DNA from 3 places in the Beggiatoa leptomitoformis genome. Region 1 is predicted to be linked to each of the others. Evidence: predicted binding sites of a transcription regulator. Region 1 holds the regulator's gene; each other region holds the start of a gene.
What was found. Region 1 encodes PhoB, which activates phosphate uptake and scavenging genes when phosphate is short. Its sites were predicted from a motif close to GNNTGTCATAAAACTGTCANAT; they were not measured.
Positions count from the first base shown of each region.

Region 2: a site for PhoB is predicted at 3,189-3,210, ahead of AL038_RS10295 (PhoX family protein). Genes of this name have one in related genera too.
Region 3: a site for PhoB is predicted at 4,005-4,026, ahead of AL038_RS11170 (ABC transporter permease subunit). Genes of this name have one in related genera too.

Region 1 is NZ_CP012373.2:1,747,662-1,753,543, reverse strand. It holds gene AL038_RS07325 (BtaA family protein) at 1-1,146, shown strand, start outside; gene AL038_RS07320 (class I SAM-dependent methyltransferase) at 1,199-1,843, shown strand; gene AL038_RS07315 (DUF2157 domain-containing protein) at 1,995-3,023, shown strand; gene mutM (bifunctional DNA-formamidopyrimidine glycosylase/DNA-(apurinic or apyrimidinic site) lyase) at 3,027-3,842, shown strand; gene phoB (phosphate regulon transcriptional regulator PhoB) at 3,887-4,582, shown strand; gene AL038_RS07300 (TOL_0243 family YfiR-like periplasmic protein) at 5,017-5,607, shown strand; gene AL038_RS07295 (TonB-dependent receptor plug domain-containing protein) at 5,613-5,882, shown strand, end outside.
Region 2 is NZ_CP012373.2:2,467,133-2,473,014, forward strand. It holds gene metX (homoserine O-succinyltransferase MetX) at 1-228, shown strand, start outside; gene metW (methionine biosynthesis protein MetW) at 243-845, shown strand; gene AL038_RS10295 (PhoX family protein) at 1,114-3,123, opposite strand; gene trmB (tRNA (guanosine(46)-N7)-methyltransferase TrmB) at 3,249-3,938, opposite strand; gene rpmE (50S ribosomal protein L31) at 4,102-4,311, opposite strand; gene AL038_RS10310 (DMT family protein) at 4,782-5,123, shown strand; gene AL038_RS10315 (hypothetical protein) at 5,155-5,882, shown strand, end outside.
Region 3 is NZ_CP012373.2:2,663,703-2,669,584, forward strand. It holds gene queF (preQ(1) synthase) at 1-206, shown strand, start outside; gene AL038_RS11155 (ABC transporter ATP-binding protein) at 249-956, opposite strand; gene AL038_RS11160 (ABC transporter ATP-binding protein) at 953-1,762, opposite strand; gene livM (high-affinity branched-chain amino acid ABC transporter permease LivM) at 1,766-3,079, opposite strand; gene AL038_RS11170 (ABC transporter permease subunit) at 3,079-3,993, opposite strand; gene soxA (sulfur oxidation c-type cytochrome SoxA) at 4,426-5,649, opposite strand.

The DNA.
Region 1 (5,882 bases):
TTATTCAGTTTTTGGTTTAATGGCTTTGTTTACAATCAGATATGGGAAGATCCCAACGTTGATTTACAAGCCTTACAACTAACATCAGATAGCCGCATTCTCACAATTGCCTCTGGTGGTTGTAATATTTTAAATTATTTGATTGAACGCCCTGCAGCCATTGTTGCAGTGGACTTGAATCAATATCACATGCACCTAACTCGTTTTAAATTAGCTGCATTGGCTAATTTACCAAAATACGATGATTTTTATGACTTTTTCGGTTATGGCAATCGTCCTGATAATGTAGAAAAATACAAAACCCACATCAAACCACATTTAGACCCAGAAGCCATTGCTTTTTGGGAAAATAAGACGTTTTTAACGAAATCCTCCGCGCGAATTAATTTTTTTACAAAAGGCTTATATCGTCAAGCCCGCTTTGGTTATTTCATGCGCTTTTTGCACAGATTATCCAAAATTGCGGGTTATGATTTAGGCAAAATTTTGCACGCTAATTCTGTCGCTGACCAAGAAAAAATCTTTGCAGAAGAAATCGCCCCTTTATTTGATTATTGGGTTGTAAAATTAATCGGCAATTTTTCCTTTGCAGTCTTTAGCTTAGGGATTCCTCCACAGCAGTATGATTATATGAAAGAGGAATCACAAGGCAATTTAGTCAATCTATACCGTGAGCGTGTAAGACGTTTATCTTGCCAATTTCCAATAGAAAATAATTACTTTGCATGGCAAGCCTTTAGCTCAAGCTATGACCATAAACAACGGGTTGCATTGCCTGATTATTTGAAAGCTGAACATTTTGATGTTTTGAAAGAAAATGTACATCGTGTTGAAACCCATGTGACTTCATTAATGGGTTGCCTGCGTAAACAGCCGAATGCCAGTTTAGACCGTTTCGTTTTTCTTGATTCACAAGATTGGATGACACCAGAAGCCTTAACCGAATTGTGGCAAGAAATCGCACGGGTTGGTAAAGAAGGCACGCGCATTATTTTCCGCACCGCGTCTCCCGAATCACCTATTGAAAAGGCATTGCCTGCGTCTTTACGCTCCCGTTTTGTTTATGAAGAAGAACGTTCTAAAGAGCTGTTTAAACAAGACCGCTCGGCGATTTATGGCGGTTTCCATATTTATTCATTTGCTTAGTGCATCAGTTGGGGCGTATCCATTCGCCCCAATTTGAAAGAGGATTGAAAATATGGACCAAGTGCAAGCAATGGATCAGATGTATCGTTATCAACGGTATATCTATGATATAACTCGTAAATATTATTTATTTGGACGCGATACGCTCATTCGTGAAATGCCTGTACAGGCAGGTGAAACGGTGTTAGAAATGGGTTGTGGTACAGCACGAAATTTGTTGCTCCTCGCAAAGCGTTATCCTAATGCACAGTTTTATGGTTTAGATGCGTCTAACGAAATGCTGGTTACGGCGCAGCAAAAAGTAGAGAAAAACACTGACGCAAAAAATATTCATCTAGTTCAAGCTTTAGCGGAAGAGTTGGATTATAACAAGCTGTTTAATATAGATAAGCCGTTTGATAAAATCTTTTTTTCTTATGCGTTATCCATGATTCCGCCTTGGCAAAAAGCCTTACAAGCGGCATTACAGAATTTAAAAACGGGTGGCGAGTTACATATCGTTGATTTTTCTGACCAACGTGATTTACCCCGCTGGTTTCAATATGTGCTAACTCGTTGGCTTGATTTGTTTGGCGTACATTATCCACCTGATTTATTGCCTTATTTAGAAAATATGGAAAAACAAGAGCTTGGCACGCTAACCACACGCGGGTTGGGCGGACATTATGCGTTTTTAGCGCGTTTTAAGAAAAAATAAACTGCTGTTTGTTACGTTAGTAAACAGATAACGCTGCTCAAGGCGGTGTTGTCTGTGATGTATTGCAATCTACAAAGCAAATTGTGAATCAAACCATTCCTTGTTACGCTTAGACCTAATTTCCCTTAATGCTTAAAAAAATAGGTCTTCGATGATGCAAGTTTCCCAACAAGACATTCAAGATGCGGTTAAACAAGGCATTCTCGATGCAACACAAGCAACGTCCTTGTGGCAGTTTTTAACCAGTCGACAAACACAACCCCAATTTAATATGGCAAATATTGCCTATTTTTTGGGTGCGTTTCTGGTACTGTGTGCGATGACGTGGTTTTTATCTGAGGCATGGCAACTATTTGGCAGTCTTGGCATTATTGGCATTGCGACGGTGTACGCTTTACTGTTTATCTTGCTCGGGAGTATTTGTTGGCAAAAGCCCCAACAACGGGTAGCAGGTGGGTTACTGTTTACCTTAGCTGTTTGTATGACACCGCTTGCCGTTTTTGGCGTTCAACTGTTGCTAGAACAACAAGAAAATATAAGCTTTTTGTTCCCACAACGTGGCATTTGGATGGCCATTGGCACTATCATTGTTGGCGTTATTACACTGAAGTTTGTGCCATTCCCATTCCTAACAGCTCCCATTGCTTTTGCTTGTTGGTTTTTATCCATAGAACTGATACCGACTATTTTTGGTGGTGAAGCCGCCTTTAGTTGGCAAGTTGAACGAGCGATTACCTTGTATTTTGGCGTTATTATGTTGTTGGGAAGTTATTTAGTTGACCGCCGTACTCGTGAAGATTACGCCTTTTGGGGATATTTATTTGGCATGTTAGCGTTTTGGGTCAGTGTTACGTTGATATTGATGGATACTGAACAGGAATTACAACGGGTGCTTTATCTCATTGTCAATCTTAGTTTACTTATTCTATCAGTATTATTACAACGCAAGGTATTTGTGATTTTTGGGGCATTAGGTATTTTGATTTATGTGGGACATTTATCTTATCGCGTGTTTGCCGACTCGATGCTATTTCCTTTTATTTTAACCTTGATAGGCTTAAGTGTGATTTTTTTAGGCGTGCAATATCAACGGTATGTAACCTATTTTAACGAGGTCATACAACAAAAATTGCCGCGTTCTCTAAAATATTTACTTCCTCAACAACGCATACGTCATTAAATCATGCCCGAATTACCTGAAGTTGAAACCACTCGCCGAGGCATCGCGCAGCACTTAGAAGGGCGCACTGTTACCGCTATTGATGTTCGTGAATCGCGCTTGCGTTGGGCAGTGCCGTCAGACCTTGCAACACATCTATTAGGACAGCCCCTGCAACATATTCAACGACGAGGTAAATATTTACTGTTTGCATATCCAACGGGACATTTAATTATTCATTTGGGCATGTCGGGCAGTTTACGCATTGTCTCTCCTGATACCCCACTGAAAAAACACGACCATGTTTTAATCCAGTTTGGACAAACGTTTAGCCTGCGTTATCACGACCCGCGTCGTTTTGGTTGTGTGTTATGGACAAGTGAACCTGTTTTACAGCATCCATTGCTTGCAAGTTTGGGCGTTGAACCTTTAGAAAATGAATTTACGGGCAAGTACTTACAACAAAAAGCAGGTAAAAAACAGCTTGCCGTCAAAACCTTTATTATGAATAGCCATGTTGTAGTTGGGGTAGGCAACATTTATGCGAGTGAATCCCTGTTTTTAGCAGGCATTCACCCGACTCGCGCGGCGGGCGAGATTACGTTAACCCGTTATGAGCAGCTTGCCAGTACGATACGCGAAGTATTAACTGCTTCAATCGCAATGGGAGGGACAACCTTACGTGATTTTGTTAATACCCAAGGTGAACCGGGTTATTTTAGCCAAACCTTGCGGGTTTATGACCGTGCCACGCAAGCCTGTGTAACCTGTAACACACCAATTGAACGTATCATACTTGGACAACGAGCAACGTATTATTGTCCGCATTGTCAGACATAACACTTGTCACCTTTTCTTATTCATTAACCTGTGTAACCTTTAAAATGTCAGAGCAACCTATTCTTATTGTTGAAGATGAAGCCCCTATTCGGGAAATGTTAAACCTTGCCCTGAGTAAAGCGGGGTTTATCGTCACAGAAGCGGCTGATGTCCGTCAAGCACAGACCTTAATTTTTAACCAACTACCTAAATTGATTTTATTAGATTGGATGTTACCTAATAAAGTTAGCGGTATAGAATTTGCGCGCCAACTAAAAAAAGAACCACAAACGCAAGAAATTCCTATTATTATGCTAACGGCTCGTGGTGAAGAAAGCGATAAAATTCGGGGGTTAGAAGTGGGTGCGGATGACTATGTTACCAAGCCTTTTTCGCCACGAGAATTAGTTGCGCGGATTAAAGCGGTGTTACGACGTGCTTCTACCCATTCGGAAGGTGAACAGCTTGCGGTTAATGAATTACGCCTAGACCCTAATGAACATCGCGTAACAATTGCAGGGCAAGAAGTACAAATGGGCCCTACAGAATTTCGCTTGCTTTACTTTTTTATGCGCCATCCTGAACGGGTTTATAGCCGTAGCCAAGTATTAGACCAAGTATGGGGTGGAAATGTTTATATTGAAGAACGAACTGTCGACGTTCATATTCGCCGTTTACGGAAAGCGTTAGCTGATCATAATTATGATTATTTAATTCAAACCGTGCGCGGAGTAGGTTATCGATTTTCGACGCGCGAATAAATCTAATATTATGTTTAATTAGGTGTTATATAGAAGGGCGAATGAATTCGCCCTTTTTTTGTATCCGCAATAAACCTTTTGCAAAAGCAGCATGGATACCACTAAAAGCGGTATTATCCGTTGTCATTTTTCCTAAGATACTTTTACAAGAAATCTAATATGTCCATTGTTTTCTAATTTAAGCGCGCAATCGGCAGATATTATCAATATTATTGATTGATAATATTCCCCAAAATTGTCCATTATATTTTTAGCCAATCCCAAAAAAATTTAATATACAGTATATTACACATTGTGCTTTAGAGTAACCATATCGCGGTTGTAACAAATCGTTATAAAAAAAATTCTCAAAAAGCTATTAGTCCACTAATATTGTTGTTAAAAAAACTTTATAGTAAACTTTCCTTACATTTTCATGTTTAGGTGAAGCCACTATGTCGACATTATTAGGGAGAATAGTGATATTCGCCCTCATCACGTTACTCTACCAGCCAGTTGCTTACGCACTGTCAGCTGCGGAAGAATACGAAATTAAAGCAACCTTTTTATATAAACTAGGCAGCTTTCTGTATTATCCTCCAACAACCCTATCAGATAACAAAAATCAATCTTTTTATATTTGTATCTTAGGACGCGACCCCTTTCAACAAAATATTGATATTGTAGTTGAAAATCAAACAGTACACGGACATGCTATTAAGGTAAAGCGGTTGCAACAAGTACAAGAAGCAAATTCGTGTCATGTATTATTTATTAGTGATTCGGAACAAGCACGGCTAAAAACGATTTTGCAAGCACTCCAACGGCTGCCCATTTTAACTGTGAGTGATATGGCGAATTTTGTTGAACAAGGTGGAATGCTCAAATTTTACAATGAAGATAATAAAGTCCGCCTAGCCTTAGATTCAACAATAATCAATGCGGTTGCCATTAAGCCGAGTGCGAATCTTTTGAGAGTTGCAACAGATATAAGTGCTGATAACTCGAAACTGAAAGCGGTTAATCAGCAAAGAGGGGCGGAGTAACTAACATGAATAAGATAACAATTTATCTATGCACAGCTTGCTTAGTGTTGTTAGCGTTAGACCTACATGCCGCAACTGATGATGAAATAGCCAAAAGAGCGCGTTTGGCACAATTACGTGATTTAGATTTAGCTGAATTGTCTGAAGTGGAAATTAAGTTGGATGATGCTTTTGATATTTTTGGTGGTTTAGTCAAAGCAAAGACAACCAGCATTGCTACAGGAGCAAAACAGGTAACGGACCGCGCACCTGCAGTTACAACCGTTATTACATCA
Region 2 (5,882 bases), 720 kb from region 1:
GCCCAAGCCTTCGCCAATGTAAAAGCCCAATTTTTAATTGCGGCGTTTACCAGTGATTGGCGTTTTTCACCCGCCCGTTCCCGCGAAATTGTTAAAGCCTTACTCGATAATAAAAAACAAGTCAGCTATGCCGAAATCAAAGCTGATGATGGGCATGATGCGTTTTTAATGCCTATCCCCCTCTACCAACAAATCTTCCGTGCTTATATGCAACGTATTGAAATATAAAGGGGGAGAATAAAATGGAGTTACGTACAGATTTAGCATTAATTGGTCAATGGATTAAACCCAATTCCCATGTTTTAGACTTAGGTTGTGGCGACGGTACTTTACTAGCACAACTGCATGAAGAGCGACAAGTAACGGGCTATGGCTTGGAAATTGACGACAATAAAATTGTCCATTGCATAGAAAAAGGGGTGAATGTCATCCATACCGATTTAAATCAAGGTCTATCGGATTTTACCGATAACAGCTTTGATTATGTCATCATGTCAGAAACGTTGCAGGCAATACATCGCCCTGATTTGCTATTACAGGAAATGTTACGGGTAGGACGGGAAGGAATTATAGCCTTTCCCAATTTTGGTCATTGGGAATGTCGCCTATCCTTATTTTTTGGCGGACGAATGCCCGTTTCTGAAGCATTACCAAACCCTTGGTATAACACAGAAAACATTCATTTATGTACACTGTATGACTTTGAAAAATTATGTGAAGAACTAGGCGTAACCATTTTACAACGCGCTGCGGTTGACCGTTATCATCGCCCACGAACAGGAATGCGGATATTGCCGAATTTATTTGCAGAAATTGCCTTGTATCGGTTTTGTCGGCAACGCTAAAAAATGGATAACACTGCTTTTTTTGAGTGTTATCTATAAAATGAAAAATTTATTTTTCATTAGTTCAATAATCTCTTTAATTTTATTTGGATAAGCAATTTTATCGATTTACTGATAGAGTTCGAACTCTTCATCTTATGTAAAACACATAGTGGATGAATAAGCTATCATCGCCCCAACTGTTCTAATAGGACTGTTAATCAAAGAGATATTATAGGTACGAGTTTTTATTCGTACCTATCACCTATCATAAAACCAATCAAATCCCTTAAGTCCCAATCTTCCCGCCATTCCCCTTTGTAATCACAATGGTAGAAGAACGTGGACGACCATTAGGGTCAAAATCGGGCCAGTTACTTGCAACGTGTGGATTTGCGGGGGTGGGACGGGTTGTGCCTAATTGTGCTTGTAGCCCTTTTGGCACATCACCGGGATGTTGCACATTAATAAACAGTGTTTTTTGGTCGGGGGTGCTAATTATTCCTGTGACTTCGCAACCAATAGGACCTGTGAAGAAACGACGAATTTCGCCTGTTGTTGGGTCTGAGGCTAACATTTGATTATTGCCAAATGCTGCCATTTCCCCATCTAACATGACAGTATCACTCATGTCTGTTTCAATCCATAAGCGTCCGCTGTTATCAAACCATAAGCCATCAGGACAGGCAAAAATATCGCCTTTGATGTTGCCTTGATTTTCAGCAACGGTACTGGCGGGATTGCCTGCTAATACGTATATATCCCATTTCAGGGTTAAAGCAGCTGGGTCATTGTTGGTTTCTGACCAACGTAAAATATGTCCCATGATGTTTTTTGCACGTGGATTCGCGGCATCGGTTGCGGGATTGTTGGTTGTACCGCGTCCAGAATTGTTGGTAAGGGTAACGTAAACTTGTTTGTTTTTGGGGTTAATGGCAACCCATTCTGGTCTATCCATTGGGGTTGCGCCGACTAGTGTTGCTGCCGCACGGGCTTTGATTAACACTTCAGCTTGGTCAGCAAAGCCATTTTCAGCCGTTAAGCCGTTTTGTCCGTAAATCAGGGGTAACCAAACGCCTGTACCGTCAGCCTTGTATTGGGCAACGTATAGAATGCCGTCGTCTAAAATACCTGTACCCACTGCCATATTAGCGGCACGGTTATTTTTGTCATAAGCACGATTACTGATGAATTTGTAGATAAATTCGTTGGTTTTATCGTCACCTAAATAGACAACAACGCGATTGTCATTAGCCAGTACATGTGCGGCGTTTTCGTGGCTGAAACGTCCTAAAGCGGTGCGTTTGATAGGTTTGGAAGTTGGGTCAAAAGGGTCTATTTCGACTACCCAGCCGAAACGATTAACTTCATGGGGTTCTTTGTTGATGTTAAAGCGGTCGTAGTGTACTTCCCATGAGTAATTTGTTCCGCTACTGCTGACGCGGTCACGGCTAACAATGGCTTGCATTTCTGCAGTCAATTCGCTGGCATTGGGGATAATAAAATAGTTTTGATAGTTTTCTTCGCAGGTTAAATAAGTACCCCAAGGAGTTGTGCCATTAGCGCAGTTATTTAGTGTGCCTATCACTTCTCGCCCTGTTGGGTCTGCACTGGTTTGTAGTAGGCGTGACCCTGCTGCCGCGCCACTTATGGTCATTGGTGTGTGGGTGGTAATCCGACGACCATAGGAAGAGGGACGTACAACGCTCCAATCACTGCCACTTTTACGCACTTCAATGACGCTAACGCCATGTGCGGCCATTTCTTTATTAGTTTTTTCTATTGTATAGCCTGCTTTGTCATCTCGATAGCCACCTGTTGTGTGGAGGATTGCATCATCTATATACTCATGATTCATAACCAATAGTCCTTGAGAGGAGGAGTTACCGCCTGTCAGTTGGTCTATGGGGAAATAGTGCATACCATCGTGATGCGCGCCCGCTTGTACCATTTGTTCAGCCGCAGTATTGGAGGCATCTATACGGAAAGCTGCACCATCGGACACAGGGTCACCCCAACGGTATAGAACTTTTGCAGTGTAACCGTCAGGAACAACATGTTTATCTTCTGTGCTAATAGGAACGGATTTAAAGCCTAAACTGGGTAAATCTTCTTCGTCATTATCATCGTTACAACCCGCGAGGCTCATGCCAAACATGGAAACCATCGCAAATCCTAAACCACCTTGTAATACTTGGCGACGGGATAAGCGAATTTCTAATATATCGTTAAAATGGGGATTATTAGGATGAGGGTTGCCAATTTCTGCGGGTAAATCATCAAATTGTTTATCTTTCATAGTGTTTGCTCGTGCTAAACGGGGTTCTTAAGGACGGCTTAAGCTAGCACAGGCGTATGAAATAACGTTGACAGTCTGATGACAGTAACATGACAAAAAGAAAAATAATCAGTATTTTCTATTCGTTAGAATATTGATGGGGTTGTTTTTTTGTAGAGCAAATCCCAAACACCATGTCCGTGACGATGTCCACGTTGTTCGAATTTGGTTAAGGGACGGTCAGCAGGGCGGGGCGCGTAGCTGTTTGGTGCGGTCATATTCTGAAATTGTGGGCTTGCTTCCATCACTTGTAACATTTGTTCAGCGTAATCTTGCCAATCCGTTGCCAAATGAAAAATACCTTCTGTTGTTAGGCGACTGGCTAACAGTTCGACAAAAGCAGCTTGTACTAAACGACGTTTATTATGGCGTTTTTTATGCCAAGGGTCGGGGAAAAAAAGATAAACGGTGTCCAAACTGGCTAAAGCGATATGATTTTGCAGTAGTAAAACGGCATCGCCATTAAAAAGACGGATATTAGTGATATTCTCCGCCTCGATTTGTTTTAACACTTTGCCAAAACCGGGTAAATGTACATCAATTCCTAAATAGTCATTTTCAGGATGTTGTTGCGCCATTTCTAGTAAGGCATCGCCCATACCGAACCCAATTTCTAAATGTTTGGGTTGGGAGCGTGCAAATAAGTCGTTTAAATCGAGTACACCAACAGGGTCAACACCGTAGCGTGACCATAAGTTAGTATAAGCAAGTTGTTGTGAGGGAGTCATGCGCCCATTACGGCGGACAAAACTACGGATATTGGTGAGCGGTTGCATGACTTAAACAATGTAGCGTGAAGTGACACAGTATAAAAACTGTGTAGGATTTTTCCCGGCTCACTGGAAATGTTCAATAATATCCATTAGCAATAAGGAACGACAACCGGGAAAAACACAATGGCAGGAATTAACAGCCGTTATAGGCACATACATGTGCTGATTAAGCGGCTTTATTACCATATTTGCGACGGAATTTATCAACACGACCGCCCGTATCTAAAATCTTTTGCTTACCAGTGTAAAAGGGATGGCAAGCAGAACACACGTCAAGGTGCAAATCTTTTTTAGTAGTAGAACGGGTTTTAAAAGTATTACCACAGCTACACGTGACATTGATTTCTGTGTAGGTGGGATGAATCTCGGGCTTCATAATAACTAAAAACCTCAATTTTTATCGCTGGGTGTGGTTTTAATGGGTAAACAAAACGGCAATATATTCTAATGATATTACCCGTAAACAGCAAGTTATTTATCGGTGAATAAAAATAGTCTGTTTGTATGATTAAACTGTGATTTTACAATGTCCCAACTGGATGAACGGTTAATATTTTAAGCTTTTATCGTTTCACGATGATTGAATATAGACTGCACTAAACTAGCAATCAAGCGCGGAATACGTTATATAATCAATATCGCTTTCTGCTACTGTTCCACGTCTCTGGTGCAACTCAGCGACGCATTATGAAGTTCAATATTTAAAACGATACCAACATATCGCATTTCCATTGATGGACGACCCTTACTTTATTATGTAACTGGTTGGAAAAATTTATGTTTCCGACCATGCGTATCATGGCTAGTCTTAATCATTCCTAGTGTCACATACTAAATAGTATTAATATGCCCGTTATTTTTCAAACCGTTATCCTACTTAGTTTATCCAATGTATTCATGACATTTGCGTGGTACGCCCATTTAAAACACTTGAATAGTCATCCTTGGTATATCGCGGCATTATTAAGTTGGGGGGTGGCATTATTTGAATATTTACTACAAGTGCCTGCTAATCGCATTGGTTATACAGAATTTAATTTATCACAGTTAAAAATATTACAAGAATTTATTACACTAACAGTTTTTGTGCCGTTTTCCCTGTTTTATATGCAACAACCCTTAAAATTAGACTATTTATGGGCAGCATTATGTTTAATTGGTGCGGTATATTTTATTTTTCGCAGTTAAAACAATAAGTTTAGAGTGGAGGAGAAAAACAATGAATAAACCCAAAGTTGCCATTACCCTCAGCGTTGATGCAAATCCCGGTGTATTAGGACATACGGTCGCCCTTTTGCTAGAATCAGGACTTAAATATCAGAAACACCGTTTAGTTAGTAATGCTGACCAAAGCGAAAATATATTAACGTTAGAAGCAACGGGAGAAGTTTCACCCGAATTACAAACGCATCTCATCACCATACCGGGTGTACATGCCGTTGTTAAAATTGAATCCTCTGTGGTGAAAAACCCCGAAAACATCTTGCAACCAGAATCACCCAGTGTTGATAACATTGTTAAATTTTGGCAAACCCCCAGAGCTATTGAACTGATTCAACAGTTTGAAAGTGGCTTGAAAAGCAAAGAACGTGAACAAAAATCCACCCAGTTTGGCGAACAAATTGGCTGTTTACTCTCAGAAGAATATACCGACATACTATTTACACAAACATCAATTGATGACGCTTTACGTCAGGTTGTTGTCCCCGCATTAGGTAATTTTGTCGAAACAGAAATAAAAAACAATGCCTTATATCTCATTCGCTCCGATTTTGTCAATGCACCGCGTGGTAAACTCAAATTGTTATTGGGCTTAGACCAAGAACGTTGTTATGTGATTAGCGGCATAGTACAAGGCTTACTTAATCAAAGTGCTACGTTGCCGAAAATATGTGTTCGTCGTAGCAAATGTGTCGCGGCTGGAGACTCCATGTGTGTGCTACAAGT
Region 3 (5,882 bases), 920 kb from region 1:
AAGGCTACATTTGGTCTTATCGAGACACAGGCGCATTTCACGAAGCCGTGACAAACCAAATTTTGACGGATTTAGTAACTGCTTGCCAACCTCGTTTTATGCGCTTGCGTGCAGAATTTAATGTTCGCGGTGGAATTTATACGGACGTTGTTGTGGAACACCGCGCCCCTCATTGGACACCTCCAACCCCTGTTCATTTACCGTAAACGAGTGTATCGGGGCAAATAAATTCGCCCCGATTTATCAAATCACTGTCCGCCTAAATACGCTGTCCGAATTTCAGGATGCGCTAATAATTCCTGTCCCGTCCCTGTTAGCGTGATGTGTCCGTTAACCAAAACATAGCCCCGATGTGCCAGTTTTAGCGCGTGATAGGCGTTTTGTTCAATTAAAAAAACCGTCACATTTTCTTTTTCATTAATTTCTTTAATCACTTCAAAAATCTGCTTTACAATCAGCGGTGCAAGTCCTAATGAGGGTTCATCCAATAACAATAATTGTGGACGACTCATTAAGGCGCGGGCAATGGCTAACATTTGCTGTTCTCCACCCGACATTGTGCCACCTCGTTGAAACTGTCGTTCTTTTAGGCGTGGAAAAAGGCTAAAAATCCGCTCTAAATCGCTATCAAAATAAGGAGATTCTTGCGCGCCCAATTGTAGATTCTCCATCACCGTCATGCGGGAGAAAATTCGCCGGCCTTCAGGTGCGTGCGCAATGCCTAAACGAATAATTTCATGGGTAGGCAAATAAGTAATATCTTGCTCTTTAAATTTTATCGTTCCTGCAGCCGCACGCGGATTGCCACAAATAGTCATTAATAACGTGGATTTACCCGCACCATTTGCGCCGATTAAAGTAACAATTTCTCCCGCCTGCACGTCTAAATGAATTCCATGTAGCGCGTGAATATTGCCGTAATAAGTATGTACACCCGCAACGCTCAATAAACTCATGCTTGTCCTCCTACCACTTCTTCGCCTAAATAAGCAGCGATAACAACGGGATTTACGCGAATTTCTGCGGGCGTGCCTTGTGCAATTTTGCGTCCGTAGTCCAATACAATAATATGGTCAGAAATATCCATTACGACCTGCATATCATGCTCAATCAATAAGATACCAACATCATGTTGTTGCTTGATAAACAGTAATAACTCACTCAAGGCCAGAGATTCTGACGGGTTTAAACCAGCGGCGGGTTCGTCTAAACAGAGTAATTTAGGACAAGTACACATTGCACGGGCAATTTCTAACTTACGTTGCGCCCCATAAGGCAAACTCCCCGCAGGCGTATCCGCATAATTTAATAAGTCAATCCGTTCTAACCAGTAACAAGCAAGGTCTAACGCAGCCCGTTCAGCCTGTTGATAGCTGCGAAATCCAAATAAGCCTTTAAAAGTAAACCCCGATGCACGCATCAGTTGATTATGTTGCGCAACAATCAAATTTTCTAACACTGACATAGCAGGAAACAAGCGGATATTTTGAAACGTGCGCACAACTCTCGCATCCCGTGTGATTTCAAATCCACGCAGGCGTTCTAGTAGAAAGGATTTTTCTTCATAACAAAGTTTTAGTTGTCCAGCCGTTGGGCTATAAAAACCTGTTAAGCAATTGAACAGCGTCGTTTTACCCGCACCATTTGGACCAATGATTGCGGTGATTTGTTGCGGCTGCGCACGAAAAGAGACATCATCAATGGCAATCAAACCACTAAAACGCATGGTCAGATGTTCAACGCTGAGTAACGTATTCATCATCGTTTAGCCCTGTTCTGTTTGCGTGTTGGTATAGCGTCCGTGTAACAAGATGGTTGGGTCGCGGTGTGAAAGCAAACCACGCGGTCGCCAGACCATAATTAACACCATTCCCCCACCAAAGGCTAACATCCGATATTCTTGTAATTCGCGGAAAAACTCAGTCAAGCCAATTAAGATAATCGCCGCAATGACTACACCCATTTGTCGCCCCATGCCACCTAAAACGACAATGGCTAAAATCAAGGCAGATTCGACAAAGCTGAAACTTTCAGGACTGATAAAACCTTGACGTGTCGCAAAAAATGCTCCTGCAAACCCGCCAAACATTGCACCAATTCCAAACGCCGTTAGTTTAATATTGGTTGGATTCATCCCCAATGAACGACAGGCAATTTCATCTTCGCGCAACGCTTCCCACGCCCGCCCAATAGGGAGTTTACGAGTACGTAAGGTAAAAAAATTGGTCAATAATGCCATGCACAAAATAACGTAATAAAGGAAAATAATTCGATGGAGCGGTGAAAACTCAAGATTAAAAAAGGTGTGAAACGCATACATTCCTTCTTCAGGCGTGCGCGTAAATTCTAAACCGAAAAAACTCGGTCGTGGAATATCCGAAACTCCGTTAGGGCCGCCCGTGAATTGATACCAGTTAAGCAGAACGACGCGGATAATTTCCCCAAATCCTAGCGTAACAATGGCGAGATAGTCGCCCCGTAAGCGGAGGACAGGATAACCCAGTAAAATACCAAATAAACCCCCAAAAATGCCCGCTAAAGGTAAACACATCCAAAAACTTAACCCAAAATGGGTAGAAAGCAAGGCAAAAGAATATGCACCAACAGCATAAAATCCGACATAACCCAAATCGAGCAATCCCGCTAAGCCAACAACAATATTTAATCCCCAACCCAACATAATGTAGGTTAAAACTAGGGTTGCAATATCTAATACATAACGGTCAACAAAGCTAAAAAACGGCAATGCAAAAGCAAGCACGATAAACATCAGTGCAATGAATAAATTTGCGATACGAAATAAAGGGCGGGGAATATTTAAAGAAACACTGGGGAAAGAAAAATACTGTTGACGACGCAATTGCCAATAGCTAGCAAGGAGAAAACGTCCTGTAAAGACAGAAAGAACCGCAATAACCACCCAATCCCAGCGCGTACTTAGACCTAATCCACCTGCTTGGTCTATGGGACGCACACCTATCATTAATAAACTCAGCCCTAAGGCAATCAGAGCAGCCACACTGGCTTCTTTAATAACGGCTTTCCAAAAAAAAATAGGCGTATCAGTGACACTTGACATTATACTTTCTCCACTTCAGGTTTACCCAATAAGCCTGTAGGACGAAATATCAGCACTAATACTAAGATGGTAAATGCTGCAACATCTTTATATTCAACCGAAAAATACGCAGACCATAATACTTCAATTAAACCAATTAACAGCCCGCCTAACATTGCACCCGGTAACGAACCAATGCCGCCTAAAACAGCAGCGGTAAAGGCTTTAATCCCTGCGGAAAAACCGATAAAAAAATCAATCACACCATAAAATAATAAAAACATCACGCCTGCGACAGCCGCAAGTGCCGCGCCTATTACAAACGTGAGGGATATAGTGCGGTCAACATTAATGCCTAATAATGCCGCCATAGTTATATCCTGTTCACAAGCCCGTTGCGCACGGCCAATATTTGTATGATGAATTAACACCGTAAACCCTGTCATTAATACAAGGGTTGTGACGATGATAATAATTTGCATGTAGCTTAATACAACACTATAACCATTTGTTTCAACAAGCGTAAAGCCGCCTTCTATAAAAGGAGGTAATGGACGCACTCGCGCCCCTTGAAACAATTGCACATAGTTTTGTAAAAAAATGGACATGCCTATTGCAGAAATAAGGGGCGCAAGCCGAAACGAACCCCGTAATGGTCGATAAGCCAAGCGTTCAATGGTCCAGCCATATACGGCGGTGAGTAACATCGCGATGACTAACGTCAGTAATAATGCTAGCGGTATCCATGTAATGCCCGTCGCCCCTAGCACCAATAAGGCAATTAATCCTGTAAACGCACCTATCATAAAAATGTCACCGTGCGCAAAATTAATCATGCCGATAATGCCATAAACCATTGAATAACCAATAGCAATTAAGCCATAAATCGCGCCCAGTGTTACACCATTGATAAGTTGCTGTAAAAAATACTCCATCGCAAGCCCCTCTATGACGGTTGTATGTTAGCGAGTTTATTAAACCACTATGAAGTTTTAATAACTTGAATTTATGTGAAATTCCTGCCAATTCTCATGAAATATCATGGGAAAAGAGGAAATGAGAGAACACAAGGGATAATCGCATGAACACACCGCTCGTGCAATGTGTATTAATTAGCAAATTTTATGATGTATAAGTATGATATTTTATATAAAAACAATAAATTAAACAAAAAATCTCGTAAATCTTGAAAACCAACAGGGTTTTAAAACATCATGGCGATTATTTTGAAAAGAGGCGGGTTACAGTCCGATAGTACGTTATGGTGTAAAAATAGAGACCTAACGCACTCTCGGGTTACTTTAGTTTTTACAAATAACACGGATTAAAGCCATGCTATCCGTGTTACTGTGATGAAGGCGGGTTTATTAATGCCGAATACCGGGGACAGAAAACACTTTACCATTATTAACTTGCATTAAATATAACTCAATATCACCATATACGGCTGCATCAGGCGGTAATTCATTGGCTCGAATAGCGACACCACACCATTGTAGGCGTTTTCGAATATCCCAAATCTCCGCACGGCTGGTGCGATAGGTGGGAAAATGGTCTATCATGCCCGTTAAACCAGATAAATATTGCCCACGAATCCAATGATTTGCACCAAAATCATGGCAATCATTGCAGGAAAAATTCAGTTGTCCAATCTTGCGCTTCATAAGTTGTTCAGCACGTTGTAAAGCCGCCTTGGTGTTGGCATCCTCTGCTTTAATTTGAATGGTTTGTCCATTGGCTAGGTAACGCAAATAAATCGCTAACCCTAGATTTTCTGTGGATTGTGCAAGATATTCTTCCCCTGTTGTCGCGCGTGCATGACGGGTAATAAACTCTTCAACGCCCATGATTTTCTTCAATCGCGGCTCATATTTAGGCATAGTTACAGCCCATTGTTGAAATGTTTTAGTCGCATTTTCATGGCACGATGCACAGGATTTACCTGTTGCACCAACTTTATTAAATAAGCTTGTTCCTAATTCTGTACCAAACATACCCGGATTTTCAAAGGGGTCTAAATTATCTCTATCTTCCACAGGAACAGGGCGCGTTTGTGGATTTTCTTTATTATCAGCAAATTTACTGGGCGTTTTTAAAGTTTTTAAATAGCTGACAATATCCATGATTTCCGCTTCAGTAAATACTTGGTGCGCCCCCCAAGGAGGCATCACGGTTGTAGGGTTATAACGACGCGGGTCATCAATATAATTAAAGAGATGCTCATCTGTTCGTCCCCATGTCGCAACGGTTGATAAATCAGGCGCGACATTGCCCGGTAGTGTTGCACCCGGCATCACATGACACGCATAACAACCGCCCCCCCGTGAACGGTCAGCAACCAGTTTTTTACCATTGTCGGCGTTACCTTCAATGGGCTTATCTATTTTTTTTAGACCACCGACAGCGGGCGAGGTCGATTCGGTTAGGGTATTAAAGGTTTTCCAGTCTTCTTTTGCCCAATCTTTATAACGCTTCCAAGGGTTTGCATAAGAAGGTTTGGTAATATCTAATGGAATATCGGGAGAAAATTCAGCCGCTAAGAGTGGCGTAATGAAGGTGAAGAGGCTTAAGATTAGTGTGAAAAAACGCATTATTCCTCCTATTGATATGTAACAAACGCACGATTGTATAAGTGTTTTCTTGCAATGTTATAGATGATTTTTTTCTAGGGGTATAAGTGAAATCACCTGAATCAAGACTAGCAGAATCTACACTTAGTTTTTTAATAGCCTTTTTAGTGAGGCATGTGATGTTAAAAATTTTAATTAAAATCATTAAAATATATAAACTCTATAGGTTACAGTGGCGTTTTTCTGTGCCACTT